3 regions of the Spartinivicinus ruber genome follow, and region 2 is predicted to be linked to each of the others. Evidence: predicted binding sites of a transcription regulator. Region 2 holds the regulator's gene; each other region holds the start of a gene.
The links. Region 2 encodes PhoB, which activates phosphate uptake and scavenging genes when phosphate is short. Its sites were predicted from a motif close to TGTCATANNNNTGTCANA; they were not measured.
Positions count from the first base shown of each region.

Region 1 (10,359 bases), 570 kb from region 2:
GCAGGTTATATTAACCTACTTTAATTAGAATATTTTTTACTTAAAAATTAACTCCACTTCATTGTCATTCTAATCAGCAAAGTTAGTATGTTCATTCTAATTTTCACTGCTAGGCTTGAATCATGTTAACGGGCGTGTTAAGGAACGAACATGCTCTCATGTTCTATAAAGGATGAGTTGTCTCGCCTGCTTCCTGTAATGCCATACAAAGAGGAATAGCAATATGTCAGATGTAAAACCGGCTGATAAATCTGAAGAAAGGGAAAAAAGCTTACTATCTAACATCCGAGAATCTGCTCATAAGATCTGGCTCGCGGGCTTGGGAGCTTATGCTCAGTATGAAAAGCTTGGGCAGGAAGGGATTAGATTTTTTGAAACTCTTGTAAAAGATGGCGAAGAGGTTCAAGCACGCACCCAGCATCGCATGGATGAGATGAAAGAAAAACTTAAATCTAAAACAACCGATAAGCTAGAAAACAGAATAAATCAACTGAGAGATATCTTGCCAACAAGCACTAGAGACGAGCTAAAAGAGTTATCTCATCAGATTGAAGAGCTTAGTGAAGCAGTAAAAGCACTGGCATCCGAAAAAAAGCCGGCTACCAGTGCTAGCCGCAGTAGCAGCAGTACCACTAAGAAGGCTGTTTCAGCCTAGTTACACACCTATCCTGGTAAACGCACATCATTTTGCAGGGGATTTTCCCCTGCCTTTTTGTTTTTAATATGGCTTTAAAAAAATTACTACGAATATATGTCAAATTAGCGACAAGTAATTTATTATTAGCACCTCTAACTATTAGTTATTTACTGTCTTTTCTTTATACATTCTACTAATGGATTGTAAGCTCGCTCTTTGCTCAGCAACTAAATAGGGTGCAATCAAAGACATCACTTGGTAAATTCCCAAACTTATATAATTACTGTCGTATGCATTTTTATGTCTCATCACCTGGTAATTTAACCAAAAAGTTGCAATAACCACAGCATTGTCAGCCAACGCTTCAATTTCCTCTTCAGTAGCCATCAAAAAATCTGCTTTTTTCAGACTCTGGCATACTTCAATGAACATTTGCTTTTTGCGACTTATAAGTCGGTTAAATCGTGACTGAATTTTTTTGTACTTAGCCAGCAAATTAGATAAATCTCGGTAAAAAAAACGATAATTTTGAATAGCCTCGAAAATAATGTGCAAATAAAGCCAGTAGTCATCCACCGCTAATTTATGCCGAGAAGGAGATTCTAATAACTCGATTAAATCATGCTCAAATCGCATGTAAAGCTCTAGAATAATGGCATCTTTCCCTTGAAAGTGGTAGTAAAGATTACCAGGACTGATTTCCATTTCATTGGAAATATCTATAGTGGTGATATTAGGCTCACCAAAATCATTAAATAATTCCAAGCTAGTTAGGAGAATCCGTTCTCGTGTTTTCATATAACAAGTTTTTCAGCTACTTTACAAGAAAAACTCTATAGCCATAGCGAAGGGGTTTTAGGCAAGGCCATCGAGCGATGAGTTCCAGTAGCACTTTTATATAAATTAAAGTGGCTACCGCAAGTCTTGCAGTAGCAGACTTGCCCCCAGGAGCTTATTGGAATAAGTGACTGGGGTGACAGTTAAATGCTCCATGCATTAACTGAATTTCCACCATCCTTAGTAGTCAGAGCTAAGGTAACAAAGCCTAAAAGCTATTCGCGAAGGATATAGCAACTTAGCCGATTAATTTATCCAAACGTTGACTAATCTGCTGTTCAATGGTGCCTTTTAATGGCTTCATCAACAAGCTTAATTCAACACTAATATCGACTTTCTGGTCATCGACTACAATTTTACCTTTTGCACCTGTTTTCTTGAATAACAGTGTATCCTGCTGCCACTCATAAGTCGCACCCATGCTTTGTTGTAACTCTTCTGCTATTTTTTGTACAGCACTTTTCGCCTTTTCTTTTGAAGTGCCATGATCTCTTTGAATATTAATTTTCGACATATTATCTATCAAAACTCATCTTAAAATTTACTGTATACTCACAGCGAAGGGCAATACTGGTTTACGATTGCTGTTTTAATATTTGAAGCGCTGATAACACTTCTTTAATGCCAGCCAAAGTAACTGCTTGCATGGTGGCAAATCCTTCTGGACTCTGTTGCTGTACTTGTTGAGTTAATTGGATCCGTTGTTGAGCTTCAGCTTCTTTTTGCTCCTGGGTTTGGTAATAGCGGACATGCCCAATGGTCGAACCAAGCAAATGAACTAGTTGAATTAATTCTTGCTGGGAGCTGGCTGCCAAGGTTTCTTCTAATAATTGATGATATCGCTGAATATCCGCTAAACTGGTTTCATTCTGATCAGTCAAAGGGGTGCCTCTTTACTCAAGCTAAATGACAAGGCTTGTTCTAGTTTGCACAAAGGGATTCTCTTCAAGCAAACCTGAACAGACTTCTAGAATGTATACCAGGAGTTAACTATAAAAGGCAAACCTGCAACATCTGCTACAGGTTTATTGATGTGAAAACAGAGTATAGGACTATAACGCGCGGGTTTCGTAGAACGCCTGTTCAGAAATCATATGATAAGCACGAGATTGCTCTGCAAACTTAGTAAAAGACTCATACACCTTTTTAGTCAAGTCACTCGTATTAGCCACTTCCTGAATAACTTCATTAGATACAACATGCAGCTGTTTTAGAACATCTTTTGGCAGCTTCAACAGCTCAACTTTATGCTCATTGACTAAGGTGTTAAGTGCCTGATTATTTCGTGCTGTATATTCATCTAGCATATCCTGATTGGATGCTCGAATCGCTTGCTCAACAATCATTTGTAAATCTTCCGGTAACGCTTTTAGTGCTTTTTTATTAATTATGACTTCTAAAGTTGTGCCTGGCTCATGCCAACCAGGATAGTAGTAGTACTTTGCTGCCTTATATAGACCAAAGGCCAAATCATTGTAAGGACCCACCCACTCGGTAGCATCAATAGTTCCGGTTTGTAATGCAGTAAATAACTCTCCTCCAGGAATATTGACGGGTACACCTCCCAGCTTTTTCAGTACTTCGCCTCCTAGACCAGGGATTCTCATTTTTAACCCTTTTAAATCTTCTAAAGAGTTAATCTTTTTACGGAACCAGCCAGCCATTTGCACCCCAGTGTTACCACCAGCAAAAGGCTTCAGATTAAACTGGTCATAGGCTTCATCCCACAACTGTTGGCCACCCCCATAGTGAATCCAGCTATTCATTTCCTGAGCATTTAAACCAAAGGGAACAGCAGCAAAAAATTGCGCAGCAGGCTCTTTGCCTTTCCAGTAATAAGCAGCACCGTGCCCTATTTCAGCAGTGCCAGCTGAAACAGCACTGAAAACTTCCAAAGCAGGAACTAGCTCACCAGCACCATACACTTTAATTTCCAGTCGGCCATTACTCATTTTTGCAATATTTTTAGCAAAGCGCTCAGGAGCTGTACCCAAGCCCGGAAAATTCTTCGGCCAAGTGGTTACCATTTTCCACTGAATGGCCTCTTTACTGGCCGCTTTTTCACCTGCCCCTTCTGGGCCACAATCTTCAGGCTGTTTTTTACCACAGGCAGATAGCGCTGCAGCACTAGCACCAATGCCTAGTGCAGTTACAAAGTCGCGTCGTTTCATATGAATGACTCCCTATCTATTCGTGAAACTTTAACCCGAGGGAAAATAATGCCCAGAATCTTTGGTATCCGATAAGCTATTCGGGTTAACTCACGGTATTTGTTGTTTTGTATTATTTAGTTTGTATTTGTTAACCTACATTTTTAAAAGCCATGCAATAACACACAGCCCAACATAAGCAACCGCTTACTATCTGACAACCCATTTGCAAAGCTTGTTTAGATATACCTGTCATAGTTTACAAGTGTAGTACTTATGCTCAAGACACTATGCACCACTTGTTGGCCAATCTGCAAGTTGGTTTCAGCGCTTTGAAGTTTTTTATGCTCGTTATTACAAACTACAGCATTCAAGCCCAAAAACAGTATAAATAAGCTCGAGATGTGTTTTGTAAGTCTAGATACCACCTCCGATGATTTACTCAATAATCTCTAGCTTGGCATAAGTAACCACCAACCATTTAGCACCTTCATTTGCAAAGTTAACTTGAACTCTTGCCTGAGCGCCCTGCCCTTCGTAGTTGATAATAGTCCCTTCACCAAAAATACTATGCTGCACTCGCTGGCCTATATGCAAGTCAGTGTCAGGAATTTCAGCTTTGTTGGCTACTGGTACTACGCGGGTAAAAGTTGGTCGTGTAATAGACGCATTCACTCGTATTTCTTTAACTAATTCTGCTGGTATTTCTTTTATAAAACGCGACGGCCTATTTATATTTTCCTGGCCATGTAACCGCCGAGACTCAGCGTAAGTTAAGTACAGCTGCTCCATCGCCCGGGTAATACCTACATAACACAAGCGCCGTTCTTCCTCTAACCCATCAGGATCACCTAAAGATATTTTATGGGGAAATAAACCTTGCTCCATACCGGTTAAAAATACCAGTGGGAATTCCAGGCCTTTTGCAGAATGTAAAGTCATGAGCTGCACACAGTCGTCAAACTGATCAGCCTGAGTATCACCAGCTTCTAATGCCGCATGATCTAAAAATGCGGCTAAAGGGCTAGGCTGTTCTTCAGCACCTTCTATGAAATAATCATCGGGGTCAAATGCCTTACAAGCAGATATCAGTTCTTCTAGGTTTTCTACCCTAGCCCGACCTTTTTCTCCCTTTTCCTTTTGATGGAATTCAACTAATCCACTCATTGTAATGACCTGATCGGCTAATTCAGCCAAGTCCATATCATCAGTGGCTGTATCAATCTTATTAATCAGCTGTAAAAATCCAGTTAATGCATTTGCTGCCCGTGCTGATAACAATCGCTGATTAATCACCTGTTCAGCAGCTTGCCACAAGCTGGCATCATTGGTCTTGGCATTAATACGAACAAATTCTAGGGTTTTATTGCCAATACCTCGAGTTGGCAAATTCACCACTCGCTCGAATGCACCATCATCATTTCGGTTAACCAATAACCGTAAATAAGCTAATGCATTTTTAATTTCAGCACGCTCGAAAAATCGTAAACCACCATAAATACGATAAGGTATGCTATCTCTTAATAACGCCTCTTCTAATACCCGAGACTGCGCATTTGAACGATATAAAACAGCGATATCACTATATTTACCCTGATTTTTTTCTATGTAACTAGTGATACGTTGAGCAATAAAACGGGATTCATCAACTTCATTAAATCCAGCAAAAAGCTGAATTACCTCACCTTTATCACCATCAGTCCACAGTTCTTTACCTAGCCGACTAGGGTTATGTGCAATCAGAGCATTGGCTGCTTGTAAGATAGTTTTGGTAGAACGGTAATTTTGTTCTAGACGAATAGTATGGCTATTGGCAAAGTCTTTACCAAACTGTCGGATATTCTCAATTTTCGCGCCACGCCAGCCATATATGGATTGGTCATCATCACCCACGACCATAACTGGGATTTGATTCCCAGATAATACTCTTAGCCAAGCATATTGAATGGTGTTAGTGTCTTGAAACTCATCTACGAGCAAATAACGAAAGCGCTGCTGGTAATGTTTTAAGATCTCTGGCTTGTTTAGCCAAATTTCGTGAGCTCGCAGTAATAATTCAGCAAAATCCACCATACCTGATAGTTTACAGGCCTCTTCGTAAGCCTGATAAACTTTCAACATGGTGACATCAAACTGGTCACCGTAGGCTTCAATGTTTTGTGGACGACGCCCTTCATCCTTCTGGCTGTTGATATACCACTGAGCTTGTTTAGGGGGCCATTTTGCTTCATCTAAATTCAAGCCCTTCATAATGCGTTTTATTAAGCGCAGCTGATCATCAGCATCTAATATCTGAAAGTTTTCAGAAAGCCCTGCATCACGCCAATGCAGTCTCAATAAGCGATGAGCTAAACCATGAAAGGTGCCCACCCACATGCCTCGAGTATTCACCCCCAATAATGATTCGATTCTGTGGCGCATTTCTGCAGCTGCTTTATTGGTAAAGGTGACTGCCATAATCGCATGAGGTGAAATGCCTTCAGCCTGAATCAGCCAGGCAATCCGATGAACCAACACACGGGTTTTACCACTCCCGGCACCGGCTAATACCAAGCAATTTCCAATCGGCGAAGCAACTACTTCACGTTGAGCAGCATTGAGAGAGTCTAAAGTTTGGGATACATCCATAATGACTTGTAATAAGCTTGTAAATTGATCGGAAATCGCACAGCGTTCGTCTTATAAGGCCACATTAGTTTAGCGGCCTGTTACCTTGGCTGGCAATGACACAAGCTATTAATACTTATTTCCATATAGTTTGTATGCATTTTTTGTAGTATAACTACAAAAAGGCCCAGCAAAGATTCACCCCTACATGGTTTCTATTCAGCTATTACAACAAATCCAGCAGTGTTATAGCCAACTTCGTCGCTCTGAGCAAAAAGTGGCAGACTTTGTATTGCATAGCCCCGTACGCGTAATGCATATCAGTATTGCTGACCTAGCAACTGCAGCAGAAGTCAGTGAACCAACCGTTTTAAGGTTTTGCCGGGCTGTGGGTTGTAGTGGCTTTCAGGACTTCAAACTACAGCTGGCACAGTGCCTTGCCTCTGGTAGCAACTTTGGCCAGTTTGCAATCAATCAAGATGACTCTCCTGCCGACTACAAGTCAAAAATTATTGACTCAACCATTAGCACGCTTTCAAGTGTTCGCGATAGCTTAGATGATTTGGTTCTAGAGCAGGCCATTACCGCTTTATCTGTGGCAAAGCGTGTAGAGTTCTACGGTTTTGGAGCCTCCGGTGCAGTAGCCATAGATGCTCAGCATAAGTTCTTTCGCTTGCAGCTATCAGCCGCAGCTTACTCAGACCCCCATATGCAGTCCATGTCTGCCGCTACGTTGACTCCAGATGACTGCGTGGTGGCTATATCCCAAACTGGTCGTACCCGAGAACTGATTCATACAATTCAACTCGTCAGCCAGCAGCAGGCAAAAGTTATTGCTATTTGCCCCAAACAAAGTCCATTAGCCAAACTGTGCGATTTTGCTTTACATGTTGAAGCAATAGAAGACACTGATGTTTATACTCCACTAACTTCAAGAATTGCTCATTTGGTAGTGATTGATATTCTAGCCATGGGAGTAGCAATGTCTCGTGGGCCAGAGTTGGCTGCACATCTCAAGACAGTTAAGAATAACTTACGCAGCCTACGAATTTCCCCACCAAAAACTTAAGGGCAACTCAAACTTTATATATACAAGTCCCCTGGTAGCACATAATAAATAATAACTAGTAAATTATTTTCATTTTAACTGGGTTGGTAATTTGAAAATGTTATTAAAAAGTTATTAACGAAGGGCTGCTCTGCTGTTACATTGACCTAAGGAAAAGTCGCTGATTAGAGAAATACCTTTTTCGTGAAAAGCAGCACTTTTCTGGGTAGGCGACCAGCTTCTTGGAAGCTGTTTCACAGCCCTGAATAGCTGGTAGCCTTGTAAAAAAACATACTACTAATCCCTTAACTTAGGTACTAAAACATAAGACTCTTAAGTAAATCTAAAACTTAGAGTTCATAATAAATTTGAAGGCAGTTGAAGTTTAAATAACCAAAATAGCATTACCATAAAACATTAATCATACTGTCATAAAGCTATTGCATCTTAACCAACTACTAACACCAGAAAGGGATGCGGCACTATGCAAATACAAGTACCCGAGCAAACTAATCAGCCCATTTACATCTCTTCTTCAAGCAACTCAACATCGAGTAGCAACCGAGAAAAGTCTTCTCAGCGTTCTCTTGAGGCAAGGCGTGCTATTGAGGACTATTTTGAGAATAAACGCTTAAACCATTTGATAGGCGAGGATTACTGGGAGGATGACTAACCTGAATATTTCACCAAACTACAGAAATATTCAGGTTAATCAATCAAGGCTTATAACATTAACTAATCTTGGTAATTTATTAATAAGCAGCCTCTGGAGCAGAATACCACAGAGGCTGTTTAAGAGTTTTGTTAATTAGATTTTGTAGTTTGACTACCTAATCCCTTCAGGTTAAGCACAAATTTTTCGAGCCTGATAGTTCTGCAGCAAGTTAGTAATTTCTCGAGCTGATATATAAGTTGCCATTTGTGCTTTATTCAAAGCCGATTCAATAATGGAGTATTCTTGTGTAACCGGTGATAACAACTGACACAAGTTTCCTACTACTGGCTGCTTTTCTTTACCTACAACAACTGACATATCTTCATGTTGCTTCAAATTTTGTTTGGCTAGTAACAACAACTCGGCATATACATCGGATGTTATTAGCTCAGCATTTTGAAGTTTTAAATAATCTACTACAGCAAATGGCATACTCAGTTCAACCAACCTCTCCAGCTGACGCTCCGTTAATGTAAAAGTTAACTTTTTATTAACAAAATGATAACAACTGGCTTGCTCATTCTCGATTTGGCACACGGCTCTACTGCATAAATCAACATAAATACAAATACTTGCAGGACCTAACAAGCTTGCAAACGTTTGCTTATTACAAACCAAGTTTAAGCCTGAAATCACTCTGGGGTCATATAGCTTAAAATGCGCCCAGTGCTGATTAGGTAAATTTATTTCCAATGCTGCTTTAAAGTGACTATAAAGCTGAGCATGCTCACAATGGCTAATAATGAAGATACCCACTGGTAAATCCATTGATTGTTGTAGCAGCCACTCAAACAACGGTGAGCCAATATTCACTTTAATTAAATAAGGTGCTACATCACACAGCTCTTCCTCTGGCGTCCCCCTGAATAATGAATCACATTGTGGATTATCCTCTAGCTCCCAAATTCGCTCTGGTAACTCTGGCAAACTGGCTGAGTCAATAATAAAGTACAGCCCTGCATGGTTGTGCTTTTCGAGTGCAACCTTGATTTGCTGTCTATACTCGTCAAGCAACATACTCCCTCCTTTGCTAGAAACAGCCTGAAGTATGGTAAAAATCCAAACTGCTTCTTATGCCCCGATTTAATTATTGCTAAAAGCCATTGCAGATGGCTAAGTTATAACCTGTTATTGCTTTTATTACTGAAATTCTCTCATCTACTTAGTTACTTAAGCTTTTAACGCCTGCTGTTCAATTATCAACCAAAATAGATTACAAGAATAATACTACGAGACTATTATCATTAGTATTTATAGTATGATCTAAATTTACCCTCTTCACAGCCCCTGACTGCAATCCATGTATCTACACATACAAGAGACTATATAATAGTTGAATGTTTATATAACTAAAAGCTATTACACTGTTTGCGCTTACACTTCTTTACTTTGAAATAAAGACGACAATAGCAAAACCGCTATATCGAAAACAGTTTTTCAGTCATGATATTGAGTAATATCTTTTATGAATGCAGGTCAACTTTGTTGGTAACCAAGCTGTAATGACTTCCCTATTTAATGTAAAAGCACTGCGCACGTTATTTCCTATTTTACAAACAACAGTTAATAGCCAACCATTGGTGTATTTTGATAACGCCGCTACTACTCAAAAACCACTCAGTGTTATTCAGGCCATTAGCAACTACTACCAACACTGTAATGCTAATGTCCACAGAGCTTCTCATTACCTCAGCACTGAAGCCACGATAGGATTTGAAGCTGCACGGAAAACTGTTCAACAGTTTATTAATGCAAGTTCGTCAACCGAGATTATCTGGACCCGTGGTGCTACAGAAGCAATAAATTTGGTTGCCTATAGTTATGGCCATCATTTTATTAAAGAAGGGGATGAAATACTCATTACTGTTTTAGAGCATCACGCCAATATAGTACCGTGGCAACAGTTAGCTAAAACCACTGGCGCTACATTAAAAGCAGTATTAATCAACGAGACTGGGGAGTTAGACAAACAGGATTTTAGCAACAAGCTCAGTAATAAAACTAAACTTGTCTGCCTTAGCCATGTTTCCAATGCCATTGGTACTATTAATCCTATTCAGTTGTTAATTAAAGAAGCCCATGATTCAGGCGCCTTAGTATTAATTGATGCAGCCCAATCTGTCACCCATACACAACTTGATGTACAAACACTCGATTGTGATTTCTTAGTATTTTCTGGTCATAAGCTTTATGGCCCTACGGGCATTGGTGTGTTATATGCTAAAGGTGCCTTACTAGAAATGATGCCTCCATGGCAAATGGGAGGCGAAATGATTGAACAAGTAACCTTAGAAGACACTCATTTCAATCAAGTACCTTTTAAATTTGAGGCAGGCACACCAAATATTGCAGGCGCTATTGGGTT
Region 1 is NZ_CP048878.1:135,711-146,069, reverse strand. Features, by position in the region: gene G4Y78_RS00755 (phasin family protein) at 224-655, shown strand; gene G4Y78_RS00750 (TetR/AcrR family transcriptional regulator) at 797-1,435, opposite strand; gene G4Y78_RS00745 (polyhydroxyalkanoic acid system family protein) at 1,713-1,988, opposite strand; gene G4Y78_RS00740 (hypothetical protein) at 2,050-2,355, opposite strand; gene G4Y78_RS00735 (TRAP transporter substrate-binding protein) at 2,527-3,645, opposite strand; gene uvrD (DNA helicase II) at 4,063-6,252, opposite strand; gene hexR (transcriptional regulator HexR) at 6,440-7,300, shown strand; gene G4Y78_RS00720 (PA3496 family putative envelope integrity protein) at 7,764-7,952, shown strand; gene G4Y78_RS00715 (DUF4123 domain-containing protein) at 8,124-9,011, opposite strand; gene G4Y78_RS00710 (SufS family cysteine desulfurase) at 9,464-10,359, shown strand, end outside.
Region 1: hexR (transcriptional regulator HexR) is a predicted target of PhoB. The motif match lies at 6,260-6,277, and genes of this name have one in related genera.

Region 2 (10,359 bases):
GGCAGAAAATGCTCGCCATGTCGCTTATTCAAGCCCAAATACTGCTGCAGTCGCCTTGCTGCCAGAGTCAATGCAGAAGAGTTCATGGCTATATCCGAGTGTTGATGTTATGAAAAAACTGGAATTATTATTACCTCTGCCGAGTACGGCCACCAAAAAAGTTAGTCAGATTTATTTCCATTTACAATAAGCAAATTCTCTTTTATCCATTCGACAAAGGTATAACAAAGCGTGATTGTGGAATTGGAGCTAATATACTGATACTGAGAAACTTTTTTTGTAAAGATTTAGTAATCATCATTAATGAAAAGCACCCACCAGCATGAAGTTAAGGGCGAAAATAATTTTGTTGTTGATGCCTACGGTAGTTTTGCCTGTCTTACTGCTAGGGTTTTTAGCTTATAAGGAAATAAAACGGCTTTATGAGCATCAAACGCTTGATCAAATGACCCTTAAAATAAAAGAGGTAAAAACCCAGGTTAATCATTTGCAGCGGGTGAGTATCGGCAATATCAGCTTATTGGCTACCACCAATTTACTAAAACGATATTTTCAATTAGATGAAAATAAGCGTTATCAACTACTTTATCGCCCGTTACTTCAGGTTTTTCAAAACTACCAAAACACTTATTCTGATCATTTTGAAATTCGCTTATTAATGCCTGATGGCTTTGAAGATATTCGTTCAACCTGGGAGCCGATTGCCAACCAAACAGATCAAGAGGGAGGAGAGCCTTGGTTTCGTCGGTTAAAGGAAAGTGACCAGGACACGCAGGCATTTTTTACCTTACATCCCGATACACAGAAATTGGCATTATTGGTAGCGAAAGCCATTCGCTTAGCTGACCAGTCTATTGATCCGCTATTTGCTGAAGCAAAACTACGTGGTTATTTGGTTATTTCTGTAGAAACCAGTGAGCTGCTGCAATATTTGCAGCAAGCGCGAATTGGTAACAATGGCTATATGTTTTTGGTTGATAGCCAGGGAAGGATTTTATATACCCCTAAGCCTGATAAAACTGTGGAAGATAAAGCACTATTCAGCCAATTGAAAAGCCAGGTCAATGAAACATTGAAAGCGCAATTTGCCAATAATGAATCTTATCTGTCTTTAGTACCACTAGCTGAAAATCTGAATCTCATTGCTGTTTGGCCGGAAGCCGATGTTCATGCAATTACTCAACGAGTTGAGGTAGTAGTGGCTGTAATCACCTTTGGCACCATGTTAGTGGGTGGGATTCTGTTGTATTGGATTTTAAATAGTTTAATTGTTAACCCCATTTTATACCTTAAACAAGCGGCCTTAAATATTGCTGATGGCAATATGAAAGTTGCCATTGATACCAGTCAAACAGATGAAATTGGTGACTTAGCCAAAGCGTTTAACGATATGCGCGATAGCTTGCGTGAAACTGGAATTGCCCTGCATAAAATTGCTTATCAAGATAGCCTAACAGGTCTTTCCAACCGCAATATGTTTATTGAGTCACTTAGTCGTGCCATTGCTCATTGCAAGCGGCAGAAGCTTTGTTTTGCCCTGCTTTTTATTGATCTTGATGGATTTAAAGTGGTTAATGATACCTTAGGCCATGATGCAGGGGATGATTTATTAAAAACCTTTGCAAATCGGTTGCGACTTTGCCTGCGGACTGAAGATTTAATCTCACGCAATATAGTCGACTTTGAAGAAACTATTGATGACCCGGATAAAGGTGTGTCTCGGTTGGGAGGCGATGAGTTTACTATTTTGCTCAATGGTGTGGCTAAAGGGGAGGATGCCAGCCTGGTAGCTGAACGGATTCTTGAAGCACTATCCCACCCCTTTATTTTAAAAGGGCAGCGCTATCATTTAGGTGCAAGCATAGGCATTACTGTTTATCCCGATGATGGTGATGAGCCAGGGGAGTTATTAAAGCACGCTGATACCGCGATGTATCACGCTAAAAGCATGGGTAAAAATAATTATCAGTTTTACCATAATGCAATGACGGCCAAAGCAATGGAGCGTCACGAACTGTTAACTGACTTGAGAAAAGCTATTGAACAAGGGCAAATGATTTTGCATTACCAACCCCAGTTAGAGCTGAAAACAGGTGAACTAATTGGTTGTGAAGCTCTGGTTCGTTGGGATCACCCAACCAAAGGTTTAATTCCACCTTTTCATTTTATTCCATTAGCTGAAGAAACTGGCTTAATCGTACCTCTTGGGGAGTGGGTTTTAGAAGAAGCCTGTAGGCAAGCAAAAGAATGGCAAATAGCGGGTTTTAAACCAATTAAAGTAGCTGTCAATGTATCCAATATTCAGTTTAATAGAGTGGATATTAGCCAACTGGTAACAGACAAACTCGGACAAACAGGGCTTGAGGCTAAATACTTATCCCTAGAATTAACAGAGACCAGCATTATGCAATCGGGAAATGTCTCTTTTGAAATGCTTCAAGCAATTAAAGGCCAAGGTGTAGGCATCGCAATGGATGACTTTGGTACGGGCTATTCATCATTGGGTGCCTTGAAAAAATTGCCGATTGATAACTTGAAGGTTGATAAAAGCTTTATTGATGAAATTCCTGAAAACAGTGAAAGTAAAGTTATTTTCAAAGCTATTGTGGCTATGACTAAGCAATTTGGGATCAGTTTGACAGCAGAAGGGGTTGAAACAAGAGAGCAGAGGGACTTTTTGCATGTTCATGACTGTGATTTTATTCAGGGTTATTTATTGAGTAAGCCATTGCCGCCAAAAGAGATGGGAGATTTTTTGGCAAATCACAGTGAGAGAACGCTGATTAAGTCAGGCTAGCCTGAATATTGTGTTAGATAATGAACGTTTTGCAGAAAACAAATATGAGCAATATATTCTGCTTTATTAAGCTTGTTCCGCTTGTGTTTGTAAGTTTCAGTCAGTGGCTGTTGACTATTTGGTCTATATTCTCAATAGACAAGCTTTTTGGATATAGCCCGAAGGGGCTGGCGTAGTAATGAAAAAAGTGAAGCTGTTAGTCGTTGATGATGCATCCTTCATCAGGGACTTGGTAAAAAAAGCAGTTAAAGATCGTTTTCCTCACTTTATTTTTGAGGAAGCGATTAATGGCAAAAAAGCCATGTCCATGTTAGAGAAAAGTGAATACGACTTGGTGCTGTGTGACTGGGAAATGCCGGAGCTAAGTGGCCTGGAGCTATTGCAGTGGATGCGTAATGAATATCAGTACAATAAAACCCCTTTTATCATGGTGACCAGTCGTGGCGACAAAGAGAATGTGGTGCAGGCCATTCAGGCTGGGGTAAGCGAGTATATTGGCAAGCCTTTTTCTAATGAGCAGCTAGTAAAAAAAGTGATAAAAGTGCTTTCCAAGCGCCTTCCATCTAATGTCTTAGAAGGGAAAGCTGCTAAAAGTGCACTTGAGGCTAGCGTTTCCCAAGGGTCTATTTCTGCATTGGGAGCACAGTCGTTAGATGGTGAATCTGGAAAATCAGCTGCTGCCAAACCTGGAGCAAAAGCAGCACCACAAAAAGCGCCAACTCAAGCAGGATCAGTTGCGGCTTTAACTGGAGGAAAAGCAGCCGCTAAACCACAGGCAGCCAAAAAGCCAACCAAAGGCCCTGCACAGTTGCGGGTGCATGATAAAACCATTCCTTGTGAAATTCAGGATATAAGCCTTAAAGAAGCGAAAGTGATTGCTAGTCGGCAACATGGCATTCCACAGTTGTTGGATACAGCCGTAATAGACTTGCAACAGAACGATTCTGAGGGAGATATTGCGCGAATAAATTGCCTAATTCATACCCTGCAAGCACCAGAAAAGAATGCCAACGCAGAAAACATTGTGATTTCTGTGGTGTTTGTTGATGAAGATCCGCAAAAATTTGAGTATTTATCGAAGTTTATTGCCACTGGGTCTGGAAAAAAATACTGGTGATACTCCCTTCGCTTTAGGTACGGTGAACTTCTTTTTAGGTTTTATTCCACCAATTCTGGGCTGTTTTCACTGGCGATCATTGAGGGTGGGAAGTGGCAGATAAAGCAGCTGCCTTTACCTAACTCACTTTGTATTTCTAACCGGGCATTGTGGCGTATCAATACATGCTTCACGATGGCTAAGCCCAGCCCGGTTCCCCCTGTATTGATTGAGCGACTAGGATCTGCTCGATAGAATCGTTCGGTAAGGCGAGGGATATGTTTTGGATCTATCCCAACTCCGTCATCCATTACTGATAAGTGTCCACCACTCTCATCTTCCCACCAATGCACATCAATTTGTCCTTCAGCGGGGGTGTATTTAACGCTGTTAAAAATCAGATTGGAAATGGCGCTATGCAACTCCCGGTCGTGCCCGAACAGCTTCGCTTCTTCTGGGCAAACCAGCTGAATATGGTGACAGCGATCCCCGCTCAATGCTTTTGCATCATTAACAATATTGAACAGGACTTTATGTAAATACAGTGGCTTCAAATCAGTTTGCCGGTCACTGGTCTCTAGTCTTGATAGCAGTAGTAGATCGCTAACCAGATTTTCCATCCGATCGGATTGCTGCTGCATTTGTTGTAAAGCCCGAATCCAGCGCTCAGGCAAAATATTAGCGTTATCCAGTAATGTTTCCAGATAACCTCTTATTACTGTCAGGGGTGTTCTTAGCTCATGGGAAACATTGGCCACAAAGTCTTTGCGCATTTGTTCCAGGTTATGTAACCGGGTGATGTCTCTGACCAGTAGCAGGCGGTCATTGCGACCAAACAGAGTAATGTTGAACTGTAGGATGAGCTGATCATTGATGGGAGAAGAGACTTCAAGGGCTTCTTGGTAGTCTTTTTTATCGAAGTATTTAGTAAAAGCTGGGTCTCTGATCAGGTTTGTAATGAGCTGGCCCTGGTCAATAGGGCTTTTAAAGCCAAGCATGGCTTCTGCTGCTTTATTCCACCACTCCAGATTGCCCTGGTTGTCGACCATAATGACTGCGTCATTTAAAGCGGCTGTGGATTCTTGCACCCGATCAATTACTGCCTGGAGGCGGGCTCGGGCTTTTTGGTCACGGCGTTGCAGTCGGTAGATAGCATCGAAGATATCTCCCCAAATGCCGCGACTTTCAGGTGGTTCCAGGTGATTATGTTCACTCTCCTGGAGCCAATGGCTGAGGCGAAACACCTGTAATAGCGTCCAGCTTAGGTATCCAGCTAAAACGATTGCTAAAACCCAGGCTACTTCTCCAATAACTACTCCAAACAATACGCTGACTGAAACAGTAATAGCGAGCCGCTGAATAATTTCGCCCTGCCAATTAGCCTTCACGGTTAAGCCTTAGTTGAAAACCTGTAACCAGTGCCTCTAACGGTTTGGATAAAACGGTCATGGCCTGTGCCTAATGCTTTGCGTAGCCGCCGAATATGAACATCAACGGTACGCTCTTCAACATACACATTGCCACCCCAAACCTGGTCCAGTAACTGGCCTCGGGTGTACGCTCGCTCTTGATGAGTCATAAAGAACTGCAATAAGCGATACTCAGTAGGGCCCATTTCAGTCGGTTTGCCATTGATACTAACGCGATGGCTAATTGGGTCCAGCTCTAGCCCTTCAACCCGAATGGGTTCCTGTGGCTCTTGAGCACCGGAGCGTCGTAGGACTGCTTTTAGACGGGCAACCAGTTCTCTGGGGGAGAATGGTTTGGTGATGTAATCATCAGCCCCTACTTCCAGCCCTTGAATCTTATTATCTTCTTCACCTTTAGCGGTTAACATAATGATAGGAATATTGGCAGTAATTTCATCGCGACGGAGTCGCCTTGCCAATTCAATTCCACTGGTTCCTGGTAGCATCCAATCAAGCAAGATTAGATCGGGCTTCTTGTCGATCATTATGCTATGCGCATCTTGGGTGTTATCTGCTTCCAGACATTCGTAGCCAGCCATTTCGAGAGCAACTGCAATCATTTCCCGGATGGGGGCCTCATCGTCCACTATGAGTATTTTTTTGCCAACCATTTTCAAGCCTTCTCTCGCTTTCAAGTTGTCAGCAGAGCATTACACAGACTTAATGTTACATTTGCATGACATTCCTGTGGCTCTGCCCTGAAAGTGTTACCAATCCATGAGTTTTATGACTGTGGCTCAATACCACAGTGAGAAGTATTCCTAGTTATTACCTACAAAGGCAAAACTAAGAAACAGCACTATCACAAACTATTCCAATAAAGACAAACATGCCTGCCCAGTGATTATTTAAAAACGCTTTAAAGCATTGGGACCGATCACGATTTTTGATTAAATACTGCTGATAGATAAACAATCCAGCCATCAAGCCGATGCCAATAAAGAACAGCCAACCACGCTGAAATAAATAGCCTACCCCTGCTAACAAAGCTAGAGTAATTATTTGTAATAAGCCAATCATAAGTTTATCAGCTTTCCCAAATAAAATAGCAGTAGATTTGACGCCTATTTTTAAATCATCGTCTCTATCTACCATGGCGTAAGCCGTATCATAGGCAACTGTCCAGGCCAGGTTAGCCAAAAACAGCAGCCAGATAGCATGGTTTAATTCACCAGTTTGAGCAGTATAGGCCATAGGGATCGACCAGGAAAAAGCTGCCCCCAATACAATTTGGGGGTAATGGGTATAGCGCTTCATAAAGGGATAACAAACTGCTAAAGCCAAGCCTCCAAAACTGAGTAATATTGTTAGCAGATTGGTAAAAAGCACTAATACAAATGCAACAACACAGAGCACAACAAAGCACCATAGTGCTTCTTTAACCGTTAGATCACCAGTAATCAAGGGCCTGTTTTGGGTGCGCTGAACATGACCATCAAAGTCTCGGTCAGCAATGTCATTGATTACACATCCAGCACTACGCATCACTGTTACACCTAAACAAAAGATAATAATTAAGTGCCAGTCTGGTAAGCCATTTGCCGCAAGCCAGAGGCTCCATAAAGTGGGCCAAAGCAGCAGGTAAATACCAATAGGACGGTTTAAGCGGGTGATGCTAAGTAGGGCATTGAGCTTGTTGGTAGGGCTGTCTGTTAGTTCCATCCTGTTAGTCACTATGAATAAGCTCGTTTTACATTGGCTGGTGTTGTAAGGGTTTATTTACAGATTGCTGCATTGAAAAAATAGTGGGTAAAAACAGTTCGCTGACTGCTAGCTGACGTTGATTCACAATAAAAACTGATTGTCTGGCCCAGCAGTCTTGGTTAATTCTTGACGGTGTTAATGCTGGAGGCGTTATTGTTAAGGGCGCAGGCAAGACTTGCAACTGTTGCTGGGTAAAGTGAGCAAACGTAAAGTTTGGGTTTCGCTTAGCGCTGGCATGATTGAATAAAAGTCTGCCTAATGGTTCAGTATCCAAGCTAAGCAGCGGCTGACAGCTAAGCAGGCCGGTAAATGCAGGTATTACGGTGCGGGCATATACCACAGGTTGTTGGTTGGCATAGAGGATTACCTCACGGATAAAAGCTGATTGCTGTTTTGGGATGCCTAGCAGCTTTTGTTCAGAGGGTAGTGCAGGCTGCCAACACTGGCTGATCAACTTGACTGACAGGGATTCAAAGGTATCCTGCAAGCGTTGTGAGAGGGAACCAGTGAAAGTTAGCCAGTTTTGCCAGGGCGAAGGTATGTTAAGATGGCGTTGCCACTGGGCAGCTTCAAAAATGGATAATGCGCTCACAATGAAGTTTTTACTTAATACTGTTTAGTTGTCTGGCGCGCAGAATGCGATATCTTGCTATCAGTTGCAAGTTTTGAATAGAAGGATACCTCTCATAAACAGTTATGAGAGATGCTCTGAAGCGAAGTACAGCTGATTCAGTCGCCTGAATGATGAGATAAGTGAGGAGCCTGACATGAAAAAATGGCAATGTGTGGTTTGCGGGTTTATTTATGATGAGGTCGAAGGCTGGCCAGAAGAAGGCATTGCACCTGGTACTCGTTGGGAAGATGTACCAGAAGACTGGTTATGCCCAGACTGTGGAGTAAGCAAGTTGGACTTTGAAATGATTGCAATTGGTTGAGCTTGGATTGTATTAATGCATGTAGTTGTTAACTAAATGTAATCAAAAACTTCCATTTCGCCAGGTTGAAATAAACGACTAAATAGCCGACTTATCTAAAAAAATTTGCTAAGGTGTGTGTTTATCCAAACGCAATCAACTGATAAATTATTTTAAAGCGTTAGTAGTATAAGTTGTAAAGTAAATAAGCAATAACTAAAAAAATAAATCATTAAAAAGTATAATAATGGCATCTATAAAAATCTGCTTTTTTGACTGGGCAGACATATTAAAAGGCAGTTGCAGTCTGTTATTTAGTTGCAAATTCTGATAATCAGTAGCCTGGATACTTCATTGAACTAATCCCAAATTGTTGTGATCTGATGAAGCATTTAGGCTATGTCTAAACTAAGTAATAGTCTGGCCTAATTGTACTTTTGTCTTTCAATGTAAACTTAAGCCAGAACGAATTGTTTTTTAGGGGGAACTATATGCGCAAACCGGATCTTGTTGCTGCAATTGCTGATAAAGCAGATTTAACCAAAGATCAGGCTGGTCAGGTATTAACATCCATTCTTGATGAAATAACTCATGCTCTCAATCGCCAGGATAAAGTTGTTCTTATCGGGTTTGGTACTTTTGAACAGCGTCATCGCGGGGCCAGAACAGGGAAAAACCCCCAAACTGGTGAAACCATTCAAATTAAAGCCAGCAATACGGTTGCATTTAAGCCTGGAAAGGCATTTAAAGATGTTGTTAATGGTAATAGCTAGGTAGCTTGTTAAATAGTTTGTTCAGATTTAATAGGCCGCGAACAGGTTAGCCAAGAATAACTAAAAATAAACAATTAACTGAAAAACTATTTATAAAAGTGGTCATTAGCTTTAATAGTCAATACAGACCATGGGAGCGGCTATGAAATTTAGATTACTGCTCTGGATGATGGGCTTTTTAATGTCAAGAGCCAGTAAAAAAGAACAAAAGTTGAAGGAAAAAATAGCAGATAAGCAACTTAGCTTTCAGATAAAAACTCGCGATGGACAGGTTGCCAGACACTTTATTGTTAACAATGGCTTGATCAAGAGCCATTCGGGAGAGTGCCAGGCCCCTGCTTTCACCTTGGAATTTTCCGATGCCAACACGGGCTTTACCACCTTTACTGCCTCTAATGCGCAAGAAGCTTTTATGAAAGCTATCCAAAAGCAAACCTTGAAAATTATTGGCGATACCAAAGAAGTGATGTGGTTTCAGGGGCTAACCAAATATTGGATGCCAAAGGGCAAGAAAGGCAAAAGCTAAACATCATAAATTTTCAGTTATTTTTTTCCGCAAGGGGACTAAATATTTACTGCTAAAGCTGTGACAGGATCAGCGGGGAGGGTGGTTCTGTTGCATTAAGATGAAGTTAATATTGACATATTTATGCAAAATTATGACTTCATTGCCTAAGTTTATTATTATCTTGCTGTTGCTAGTTTGTATCAGTTTAGTTTGTCTACCCTATCTGATGTATTGGTATGGCTTGCTGAAATTGCCAACACTGCCTGAGCCACCCATTACCAAGTCTCTATCAATGAAGGCAAAGGCGAGTATCTGGCAGAAATATAACGGCAAAGGCCGTGTTTATATCGAGCCATTTGGTCCATACGACTATCTGGAGATTTTAACTTGCATTGCCAACATCCCCAGTGATGATGAAAAGCCAGCGATAATATCTAGCTGTTACCAGCAATTCCCTGGGTTTGAGCATGTAATGAACCTGGTGGAACAGTCGATGGGTAAGCCTTTAAAAAAAACATCCTCGAGGGGTAAAGTAGGCAGAGCTAATCAGCAGGTAAATGGCCAGCACTGGCTTAAGTTACAAGACATTCAGCAGATTATTCTATTTTCTTCTCAGGCAATTTGGATAAGCCAAAACTGGACCACTGACCAGATTTTGGCTTCATTAAAACTCTAGATAGGTAGAAGGGAGCAGAGCTAGGCAACGGAATTAAACGTCATATATAAGTTCTCTACTGCTTCACTTTTCTCGATTAAGTTGGTAATTGCTTCTTCAGCTTCTCCGGGCGTTAGTGAAAGCGTATTGAACATGTGCTCGGGAATAGGCTCGTCCAGGCCATCGCCAATGCCATGTTTACACAACATCTGTGAAGCAATATAGAGCAGGTAGGCATATTCAGCATGGGTTGAAACATATTCAATATCATTTTGGTAACGAATGGCTTTAGCCACTTCATCAGGCATATCCCATATTTGCATTAACCAACCACCAATTTGATCTCGCGAAACACCTAACACATGTCGTTCAATATCCACATAGTTAATATGAGGGTTGGCCTCTCGATAACGATTAATAAGCTCTAAGTGAGGGGGAAAGAC
Region 2 is NZ_CP048878.1:5,931,645-5,942,003, reverse strand. Features, by position in the region: gene G4Y78_RS26755 (ABC transporter substrate-binding protein) at 1-190, shown strand, start outside; gene G4Y78_RS26750 (EAL domain-containing protein) at 323-2,797, shown strand; gene G4Y78_RS26745 (response regulator) at 2,976-3,914, shown strand; gene phoR (phosphate regulon sensor histidine kinase PhoR) at 3,956-5,281, opposite strand; gene phoB (phosphate regulon transcriptional regulator PhoB) at 5,284-5,973, opposite strand; gene ubiA (4-hydroxybenzoate octaprenyltransferase) at 6,149-7,024, opposite strand; gene G4Y78_RS26725 (chorismate--pyruvate lyase family protein) at 7,053-7,658, opposite strand; gene G4Y78_RS26720 (rubredoxin) at 7,834-8,001, shown strand; gene G4Y78_RS26715 (HU family DNA-binding protein) at 8,472-8,753, shown strand; gene G4Y78_RS26710 (helicase) at 8,896-9,279, shown strand; gene G4Y78_RS26705 (hypothetical protein) at 9,413-9,937, shown strand; gene G4Y78_RS26700 (HDOD domain-containing protein) at 9,958-10,359, opposite strand, start outside.

Region 3 (10,359 bases), 2.2 Mb from region 2:
GACCTCATAGTTAAAATAACCTTAGTGCGAAGCTTTTTAAGCAAAACCACCTAGTGCTGAAACGCTATAAGTTTGTAATTAATAAGTTATTGAGATAAAAAGTCATGGTTATGAAACCTAAGAATAACTCGCGACTGGTATAAACCAAAGTAAATAGACAGTTCCCAAAGTTTACCACACTAAATGGTAAACTATTTTAAAATATCTTCTTCAGTATTAACTTTATAGCTACCCAAAGATGAACCATTTTTCTCTACAACAGCCTTGAGGAAAATCTCAAGCTTGGAAAACTGTTCAGACCTTTTAAATTTATTACGATTACTCTCGTTGAGTTTTAATGGAATACCACGTTGTTTTTCCTGATATTTTTGTAGTAAAAAATGGCCTATTTCATCTGGGTCACATGATACACAGCCAAAATCATTATATCGAATAATATCTGCAGCTTCGCCAGTGGTACTTCCCACAGACAAAATCGGCTTACCTGCACCAATATATTCAAATAGTTTACCAGCGATTACACTATCTTCTCGAGGGTCATTCCAACGTAGTAGCAGCAAGACATCAACCTGCTGCTGAACTTTATGTAACTCTTTTTGTGAGATATAGGTGTTAAATTCTATTACATCTTCAAGCTGATACTTTTCAACTAGTTGTTTCTGATCTGTGTTAAAGTCCCCCAAACCACTTTCAGTATAGAAGATCACTTTAAAGTAATTAGCTTTATCGCCTAACTGTCCAAGTGCTTCAAATAAAACAGAGGGATCTCGTTTTTGTCCATAGAGATGGCCTGCATATAGAATCGTAACCTTATCGCCTCCCAATAAAGCATTATTGCTATCAGGCTTTTCATCATGCAAGCAAAAGTCCTCAGGATCAAAGCCATTCATCACACAGGTAACAGGTTTATTTCTTTTCTCCCTTAAAAGGTCAGTCCAACTCTCGGTAACGGTCACTAGTCCTTTGCAATTACTGAGCATATAACGCTCAAGTAATACATCAAGCCTTCTGCGCAAATAACCACTATCGTAATAACCATGGTCTGACCACAAATCGCGGTAATCTGCGACCCAAGGTACATTGCTTAAACGAGCGAGGCGAGATCCAACTAATAAGGTAGTAAAGGGTGGTGCAGTTGCAAAAATAATATCAGGACGCCAGTGTTCAAAAAGCGTTCGTCCAGCCTTGATTGCGTGAAAATACCAGCCCACAGAATTGTCAGGTATATTCATCATGGACCTATAAAGGCGACTCAGTAGGGATTCCTTGTTGGTTTTTACCAGTTTCGTATCACTGACTGGCTGCTCTTGTTTTGTAGCCTCAGCTACTTGGTTGCTTCGACAAAACACAGACCGTAGTAACTTTTTTAAACGGACAGGGATATCATTAATATCTGTATATTCAGTATAAAGTACCCGATCTTGCGTAATTTCAGCTTTTAGCGTTTCTGGAAAACGCGGGTCTTTTGGTGATAAAACCCTGACATCATACCCTTGATCAACCAAATATTTTGCAAACTTATTTACCCGGCTTGCCGACGCTGGACAATAAGGAGGAAAGTAACCTGCTGTAATTAAAATTTTCACGCTTTGGGTTCCCTGCTCAACTGCTTGATATCTCTGATCAAAACTCACGCTAGCGATAAAAACTCAAATAATTTTTTGACATCATCATCTGCTAAGGGGATTGACTGATTAACAATTCCATATCCCGCGACTGGCAACTGAACATTTATACAATGCTGATCACTTTTATTAGCAATATTTTTCTTAGTGAACTCTATAAATAGATCTTTATCATTTGTTTTAGTATAAATTCTCAGGGTATTATTTTTCATGGATATCACCAACAGTTACTACACAGGCTTTCTTTTAAGGAGTAGATCTACATATGACTGGTTTTTTATGGAGGTATGCGTCAAACTTTTATGAATAACTAGATTTTAGCTGTTAATCGGTTAGCTAGCCTCTTTCTTTTATCCTCACTCATAAGTTGGTGGCTTCATCATTTTGTTTATCATTTACAGACCAATCTTAGCACGATAGATAAGTAATTCATGTTGTAAGATTATATTGCGTTTATATAAGCCGGACTATATTTCTTTAAGTAAGGTTCTAATATTGTGATGGTGCTCAATTATCACTTATATCAACGACTTCACCTTATAATTAGAGATGTGAGTCACATTTACTTTGTTTCTATAACTTACCAGATGTTTGAATTAGCAATATAGCCGCTCTTCATTTCATGTACTCTACTCTTTAGCATTAAGGGTAAACATGATACCTACAAAAACAAACCGGAATTGTTTATCTTATTCAAATCTTTAATTAAATATTTTGTTAACCAATATTCCTAAAACTAAACTTTAGCGTTGACGGGTCGTTTTTAACCCTATAGCATGCTTTTTTCGCTATTAAAGACTATTTTATTGGGTACTTTTAATACATCTGTTTAGTTATAGCCAAAGCGAATGGTTTTTAGGAGGCTGGCTTACTACTGTAAAACTAGCAATAGCAGCACTAATTGAAATAAAAGTGCTGTGGACAGTCGAATGACGATGCCCCATGAGTTTATGTTTTTATAAATGGTTGGGTAATGAGCGACGATAACAAACCCTAAAAATCATCCGAGAAGGGTATACCATACTTGATAAATATGATTAATGGGTTGCCATACACCAGTCATGATATTTATTTAGCAAGATGCAAGTGTAGCAACTCCAGTGCAACTTACGACTTATCAAGTCATTCACTTATTAGCTGTTGGGTAAATCGATTGCCCACCTTGGTCAAGTAACGCCTAAGGGAATAGAAAATGCGCGACATCATCGTTACGCTTATTGTTTTTGGATGTTTACCCCTTGTATTACGCCGACCACATATCGGCATCTTTTTATTTGCCTGGATCAGCTACATGAACCCTCACCGGCTCGGCTGGGGCTTTGCCTATACCTTTCCCTTCGCTTATATAATAGCCCTTGTCACGATATTCGCTTTTATTGTTTCTAAAGAAAATAAAAAACTACCCGCTACTCCAATTACGGTGGTCTTAATCCTATTTATTGTATGGATTGGTATCAGTACTCTTTTTGCTGTATATCCTGAAGCAGCAAGTACCAGTTATATAGAAATACTAAAAGTGCAATTTATCACTTTTTTATCCATGATTCTTATTCAGTCAAAAGAAAGAATTCATGGTTTAGTGTGGGTAATGGCCCTCTCCATAGGCTTTTTCGGTATCAAGGGTGGCGTCTTTTCGCTAGCGACTGGGTTGAGCTACCGTGTTTGGGGGCCACCTGGCTCAGTGATAGAAGGTAATAACGAGCTAGGAGTTGCACTATTGATGATTATTCCGCTGCTTGTCTATCTCTACCAAAACAGCTCAAAAAAAATGCTCAAGCGCTTTCTATTAGCCAGCATCATGTTATGTGCTTTATCTATCTTGAGTACTTTCTCTAGAGGTGCCTTTTTAGCATTTGTTTGCATGCTTGGCTTTTTATGGTTTAAAAGCAAACATAAGCTACCCCTTGCCATTGTCTGTATAGTGAGTTTATTAGCCATTACCCCCTTCCTACCCGATCATTGGATTGAACGTATGGGCTCTATCCCTGTAGTAGGTAAGTACATTACCAATGCAGATGAAGGTCCTGAAATTGATGAATCAGGGCTAGGACGCTTAAGTGCTTGGCGAATGGCATTTAATATTGCTACACACCGTGTCACTGCTGGAGGGTTCAAATGCTGGACCCCCGAAAATTTTGCACTTTATTCTAATCCGGAGCGGGTCCATGATGCCCACAGTATCTATTTTGAGGTATTGGGTGAGCAGGGATTCATTGGGCTTTTCTTATTTTTGCTGCTATTTTTCTTAGCTTGGCGAACAGGTAGTTGGATTATTCGCCATACTAAAGACAGAGCCGACATGTTATGGGCAAACCAGTTAGCCCGGATGATTCAAGTGAGTATTATTGCTTATGCAACAGGTGGTGCATTCTTAGGGCTAGCCTATTTTGATTTAGTTTACCATTTGATCTGTTTATTAGTAGTCACACAATTATGGGTTAAGCGACAGCTTGCCAACCCAGTTATCGAAGCTGATCCCCAATCTATTAAAGATAGTGCTACTCCTGAACGCCAAAAGTGGCCTTGGGAAAAATAATAAGCGCTTTTAAAAGCATCTCAAGATAACTCCTCTCCAAAATATTGGGCAGAAGTAAATAATTCAATAAACTGGTTACCAAACTGCCGTCTTTTGTGGGTGCCAATACCTGGCACCTGTAATAACTGACTTTGCTGGGTTGGTTTCAGCTGCAACATCTCAAATAAGGTAGCATCACTACAAATTCGGTAAGGTGGCACTTGATGTTCAGCTGCCAATTGGCGCCTTAATCGTTTTAATGCCTGCCACAAAGGGTAGTCTTCTGGAGACACTTCCAGCTCAAAGCGACCTTTAGGACGTTTAACCGCTCTCTGATCTGAACGTAAATACAAGTCTATTTCACCACGCAGCAAAGGACGGCAGCGTTCAGTTAATTGCAACGTACCATAACCATCCATACTTATTCCTAAATAACCTTGCGCAATCAACTGGCGAAATACTGACCGCCACTGTGCTTCACTAAATTCTTGGCCAATTCCCCACGTACTTAGCTGCTGATGGCCACATTGTTGTATTTGTTTATTTTTCCTACCCAACAGCACATTAATGACATGACTGACACCATACCGTTGATGAGTACGATACACACAAGACAACGCTTTTTGTGCCGCTTCTGTTGCATTCCAGGTACTGGCAGGATTAACGCACCAGTCACACTGGCCACAAGGTTTGGGATAATTTTCACTAAAATAACGTAATAATACTTGACGCCGGCAACAGGTGCTTTCACATAACGCCAACATTGTATCTAGGCGGTGTTGCTCAACTGCTTTTACTCTTGGCTCGGCTGTTGATTGAGCCAATAACTGGCGATTAAATAATACATCTTGTAACCCATACAACATCCATGCAGTGGCCGGCAAACCATCACGTCCCGCTCGGCCTGTCTCCTGATAGTAAGACTCAATACTACGCGGCATATCCAAGTGGACTACAAACCGCACATCTGGCTTATCCACCCCCATTCCAAAAGCCACTGTGGCAACCATTAATTGACCATCTTCGTAAATAAATTGGCGCTGATTAACTTCCCTTGTATTCGCGTCCAGCCCTGCATGATAAGCCAGTGCAGCAAATCCTTGCTGTTGCAGCCATTCAGCTGTTTGCTCCACTTTCCGACGACTGGCACAATAAATAATTCCTGCTGCTCCTGATTGCTGTGATAAAAAACTCAACAGTTGTTGCCTGGCTTGTTGTTTGGGTTCGATATGATAAAACAAATTGCTGCGATCAAAACCTGAACAAAACAATTGCGCTTGCTGTAAGTGCAAACGTTCAATAATTTCCTGCTGAGTTCGCTTATCTGCAGTTGCCGTCAGGGCAATTCTAGGTACATGTGGAAATTGCTGAGCTAAACAACCTAGTGTTAAATAATCAGGCCGAAAATCATGTCCCCACTGCGACACACAATGAGCTTCATCAATCGCAAATAATGCCAAAGGAATTTGCTGAAACACACCCAACAGTCGTTCGCTTTTTAAACGCTCAGGAGCAACATATAGAATATCAAGTTGGCCAGCAAGCAAGGCTTGTTCAGTTGCTTGGCGTTGTTCTATAGTTAAGTGGCCATGGAGAGCAGCAGCATTAATCCCATTTTCAATTAAACCAGCTACCTGGTCTTGCATTAACGCAATTAAGGGTGATACCACAATAGCGGTACCAGCACGGGCAATAGCAGGCAATTGGTAACAAAGGGATTTACCTGCACCTGTTGGCATAATGACCACTGCATCTTGATTATTAACTAACCTGGTTATAATTTCTGCTTGCTGCCCTCTAAACTCATCGTACCCAAACACCTTTTTTAATAAACACTTTAATTCAGCTTGCGTATCGTGGCTCACCCAGTTTTACTCCCACTGTTTATGCAAACCTTACCTGACAAGGAAATGGCAGAGTATATAGAGAGTCACTAGTGCTGAATAGTTAGCAAAGAAAATACCTAGAAAAAACTCAGCATTTTCAATTAATGCAGATACCCTTAAAATAGGTTTTATTTTTGATAGTTGAGACATAATGCCACACACTTCTTTTCAACAGCATATCAGCCAACTTGAGCAATTACTGGACCACCCAGCATTAGCAGAAGATGGGTTAACCTATTTAGAGTGTTTAGGCCTGCTCACCGCCAATGCCATTGCCCCCACTATTCAGGAACAAGCTATTTGCCAGGTTGTTATTGGTGACTCATCACTTCCAACCCAATTTCCACTAGATGAGCTTGCCTCTCTGCTGAATCAACTTGGTCAACAAATCCAACGCCAACTGTATCTTGCAGAACCACCCTTATTACCTTTTCAATTTGAAGAAGATGAAGAGCAGTGGTTAACGATTGCTGAAGAATGGTCAATTGGGTTTATGACCACCGTTTTTGAGGCAGAAGAGCTTTGGTTTAATAAAGACCAGCAGGAAATCAGTGAGTTACTGCTACCAATCATGGTATTATCCGGATTATTTAATGATCAGCCTGAGTTTGCAGAAATGCGAGAAGACGCTGAGCTGGTAGAAGACATGTTTAACCAACTTGCTGAAGTGGTTACTGAGTTATATTTGGTTTTCCAAGCCCCTGAAGAAAAGCCCAAATATCATAAATCCCCAAAGAGCAAGAGCAGAAAATAAAAAAAGGGCCTATCGCAAAGGCCCTTTTTTCTATCGCCACTTTCTCAGCCGATCACTTTTTAATCCAAACCTCAACACGACTATTTTTAACTTTGGTTGCAGGATCATTATTGGATTCAGTTAAATGGAGTGCCCCATAGCCAATTACCTTTAGTGAGTTGCGGTCCACCCCTGCTTTAATCAGTTCCCGCTTTACGACTTTTGCCCGTAAATTAGCTAATAACTCTGTTTTTCTCGCATTACCTGCCTCTTCAGCGAAACCACGAACAATCAAACTAACCGGGCCGCTTTTACTCTGCTGATCATAAAATATCTTCATGCGTTTTAAGTCCCGATTGCCTTTATTATCAAGCTTGGATTTTCCTGCTTCAAACCGAAAATTAACAGATAGACGGCGATAGCCTTTTACTTGCTCAATATAATTAGTAGGAAATTTAGCAGCTAATTGCTGGTTAAGTATCGTTATATTTTGCCCAACAAACCCTACCTCATTAACAATTTCTTGCCCTTTTGCGCTTAATGCGTAATCAACAAATTCTTTAGCTAACTCAGAGGGATTATTCGGGCTGATATAAAAGTACAACCGACGTCCTAAGGGATAATCTTCAGTCGCCACATTAAGTATATTAGGCTCTAAATAATTATCTCCTCCAGCAGAAATCGCTAATGGCTTAGCGTTTCCAATACTGTTTAATCCAACAAAGCCGACTGCCCCCGTATTTGCTGCCACTTTACGAGACAATTCGGCATTCGATTCAAACCGCTCTGTACCTGCTGCGAGTGACTGTTTTTTTAATACGAGTCCACTAAAGGTATCCCACGTACCAGAGGCTTTATCACGGGCAAAACGAGTAACGTTTAATGGCGACCCACCAATCTGGCTCCAACTAGTGATATTACCGGTAAACAACTTACCAACCTGCTCCACAGACAACTGCTTGAGTGAATTAGACTTATTAACAATAATAGCCAACCCATCAATGGCTAAAATATGTTCGGCTGAATCACTTTTAAAGTCTCCCTTTGAGCTTAATAACTTATGCTCACTATTTTTAATCGATCTGGATGCAGCGGCTATTTCAGCTTTTTCTGCCGCAATGGCTTTAAATCCTGAAGACGAACCGTGGGCTTTGACAACAATGGCTAGTGCTTTATTTTGTTGCTTAGCAAGGCCACTGATTTCCTTTTCATTAGTCGCCAGCTCTTTTTCCTGAATATCAGTTAAGCCTTTATCAGCTAAATATTGTCGGACAAGTGCCGGACCTAACTTAGCGCCAATGGTATTTGAACCAGCAATAGTGAATAACGTAATTTTAGATTGAGTGTTTTTAGAAAAATCAGGTAATGGTGCCAACTCAGCAGCACAGCAAAACGATGCTACCAGCCAACTACTTAATAAAGCGGTCATTTTTTGCAAAGAGCAACGTTCTCGCAAAGGCCTCTGGCCTCCTTTACACCAATGTACTGCAAACAAATCATTACTTCCTCTGTCAAATTAATAACATGTCTATTCAACGTAAATCAATTTACATAAATATGACAGAGCAACACTATTTTCTTTGTAGTAATGATTCACAAAAAATACAAGCATCAATATCAAAAACAGTTCAAGCTTACCCGCCCAACCAGACTGTCAGACAATCTATTATTGTCTTCATATCAAGGTTGCCCAATTCCTAATAACAGCTTATAACTATCTAGTGCTGCATCCTATAAATAAGGGTCAGCACTATGGCCTAACGTTTGTCAAATTCAACCAAACACAAATAGGCTTTATAAATTTCTCCTACGTTTCACTGCTGGTTAATATGAGTAAACAATACGAACTGGTTTTCAATGGTGAGCTAATCTCCGGCTTTACCGAGGCAACTGCCAAACAAAATGTAGCTAAGTTATTTAAAGCCAATGAGCAACAGATAGCTATTTTCTTCTCTGGCAAGCGGGTTGTGATTAAAAATCAGCTAGATGAGACCACAGGGCAAAAATATTTGCTGGCGTTAAAAAAAGCAGGCTTAAACTGTCGACTAATGGAAATGGGGGCACCAGAAACAACCGATTCAGCCCATTCCAGCGCACCGGCAGCAAAGCCAACTGCCGATCCTACAGCCTCACAAGCAGAATCACCTGAGCAAGATACCCCTGAAACGGCTGAACATAGCGACCAGCCTGATCTTGATGCACCTGACTGGTCAATAGCCCCTACTGGTTCTTTAATGAAAGAGCCCTCAAAGACTACTCCGCCACCACCGCCAGATACCAGCCAACTGTCTATTGCTCCAATGAAAGGGTATATTGTTGAGCCCAACAAAAAGACACCACCGCCACCTCCTGACACCAGCCATTTATCTGTAAAGCCAGAAAAAAAAGACTAAGGCCTGTTAACGCTATTTGAATCACCACGGCCATAGACTATTTTTTCGCCCAGCAAAGACAAGGAATGTTGTGTAGTCATTCTACATAAATGACTACACAGCTGAGGAGGTTGTCACGGTTTTTTTATGGGTACTGCTGAAACCAGGTAATAATAGCAGCTGGCGACTCAGATACCCATTGATGCCCAGCCAAATAATCGGTCAGGCGATTGGTAGGAATATTTTGTTCCAATAACTTTGCATAGTATTGATCCATCGTCCACCAGGGTACCACTGTATCCAAAAAGCCATGAACAAATAAGGTAGGTGGATGATCTACTGGCAACGACTGGGGTATACTACAAGTTGGGCCTGTACAGGTTGCGTATGAAGCCGAATGAATAGCCAGCGCTTTAAATTCCTGGGAAAAAGAAACAGCCATCCGACTAGTGTTATAACCACCACTGGCCATACCTGCTGCATATTTCCGTTGATTATCAACCGGACCAAATGTCCCTTTTTTGATAGCAGCTAATAAACGTTTAAAAAAAGCATAATCACTGGTTAACTCATATTGAGTAAATGGACCTGCTGAGTTAGTTAACCAATCAAGCTCCGACTCTGCTTTAGGCGCTAACACAGCAAACCCCTGATCAAGCAATCTTTTAATAGCTAACGTTTCATAATAACTATCCAAAGGATCATCCGTTGACCGCTTAAACTGGACTGGAAAGAAATTGCCTTGAAACAGTAACACGACTGGCCAGCCTGCCTTAGGCGGCTCACCTAGGGGTAGTTGGTATTTTACTTCGCGGGAAAGGTGCTCGTTGACAGGAACTGCATATATTTTATAACTGCACTCAATTGTCCCTGACTGAAATAAGCTTTTTGGGGTTACCAAACAACGACTATCTGCCCAACTAGCAATACTGAAGCAACATAATAAACTCAAACAATATAATAAACACCTATTAAGCCAGTTAACTGTTTGATGAGGGTGATCAGTGCGGCAGTTGTTGTCTTCCATGACTCAGCAAAATCGTTGCGAACTCTCTTTAAATGTAGGTCATTCCAACCGGCCGTCAACCTTGAGGGCATGTACGTCCCTAAGGGCAGTCTTGCGTAACTAGGAGAAACCTTTTATGTTCAGCTTCCCACAATTAACACTCATGAGGACACTGATGAAAAAAGCTTACATTACGCTAACTATTCTGTTACTCAGTAGCTG
Region 3 is NZ_CP048878.1:3,709,949-3,720,307, forward strand. Features, by position in the region: gene G4Y78_RS16920 (acyltransferase family protein) at 1-2, shown strand, start outside; gene G4Y78_RS16925 (glycosyltransferase family 4 protein) at 192-1,586, opposite strand; gene G4Y78_RS16930 (hypothetical protein) at 1,631-1,837, opposite strand; gene G4Y78_RS16935 (putative O-glycosylation ligase, exosortase A system-associated) at 2,818-4,161, shown strand; gene recQ (DNA helicase RecQ) at 4,182-6,005, opposite strand; gene G4Y78_RS16945 (YecA/YgfB family protein) at 6,178-6,780, shown strand; gene G4Y78_RS16950 (phosphate ABC transporter substrate-binding/OmpA family protein) at 6,833-8,254, opposite strand; gene G4Y78_RS16955 (hypothetical protein) at 8,589-9,152, shown strand; gene G4Y78_RS16960 (extracellular medium-chain-length polyhydroxyalkanoate depolymerase) at 9,277-10,083, opposite strand; gene G4Y78_RS16965 (peptidylprolyl isomerase) at 10,313-10,359, shown strand, end outside.
Region 3: G4Y78_RS16950 (phosphate ABC transporter substrate-binding/OmpA family protein) is a predicted target of PhoB. The motif match lies at 8,305-8,322, and genes of this name have one in related genera.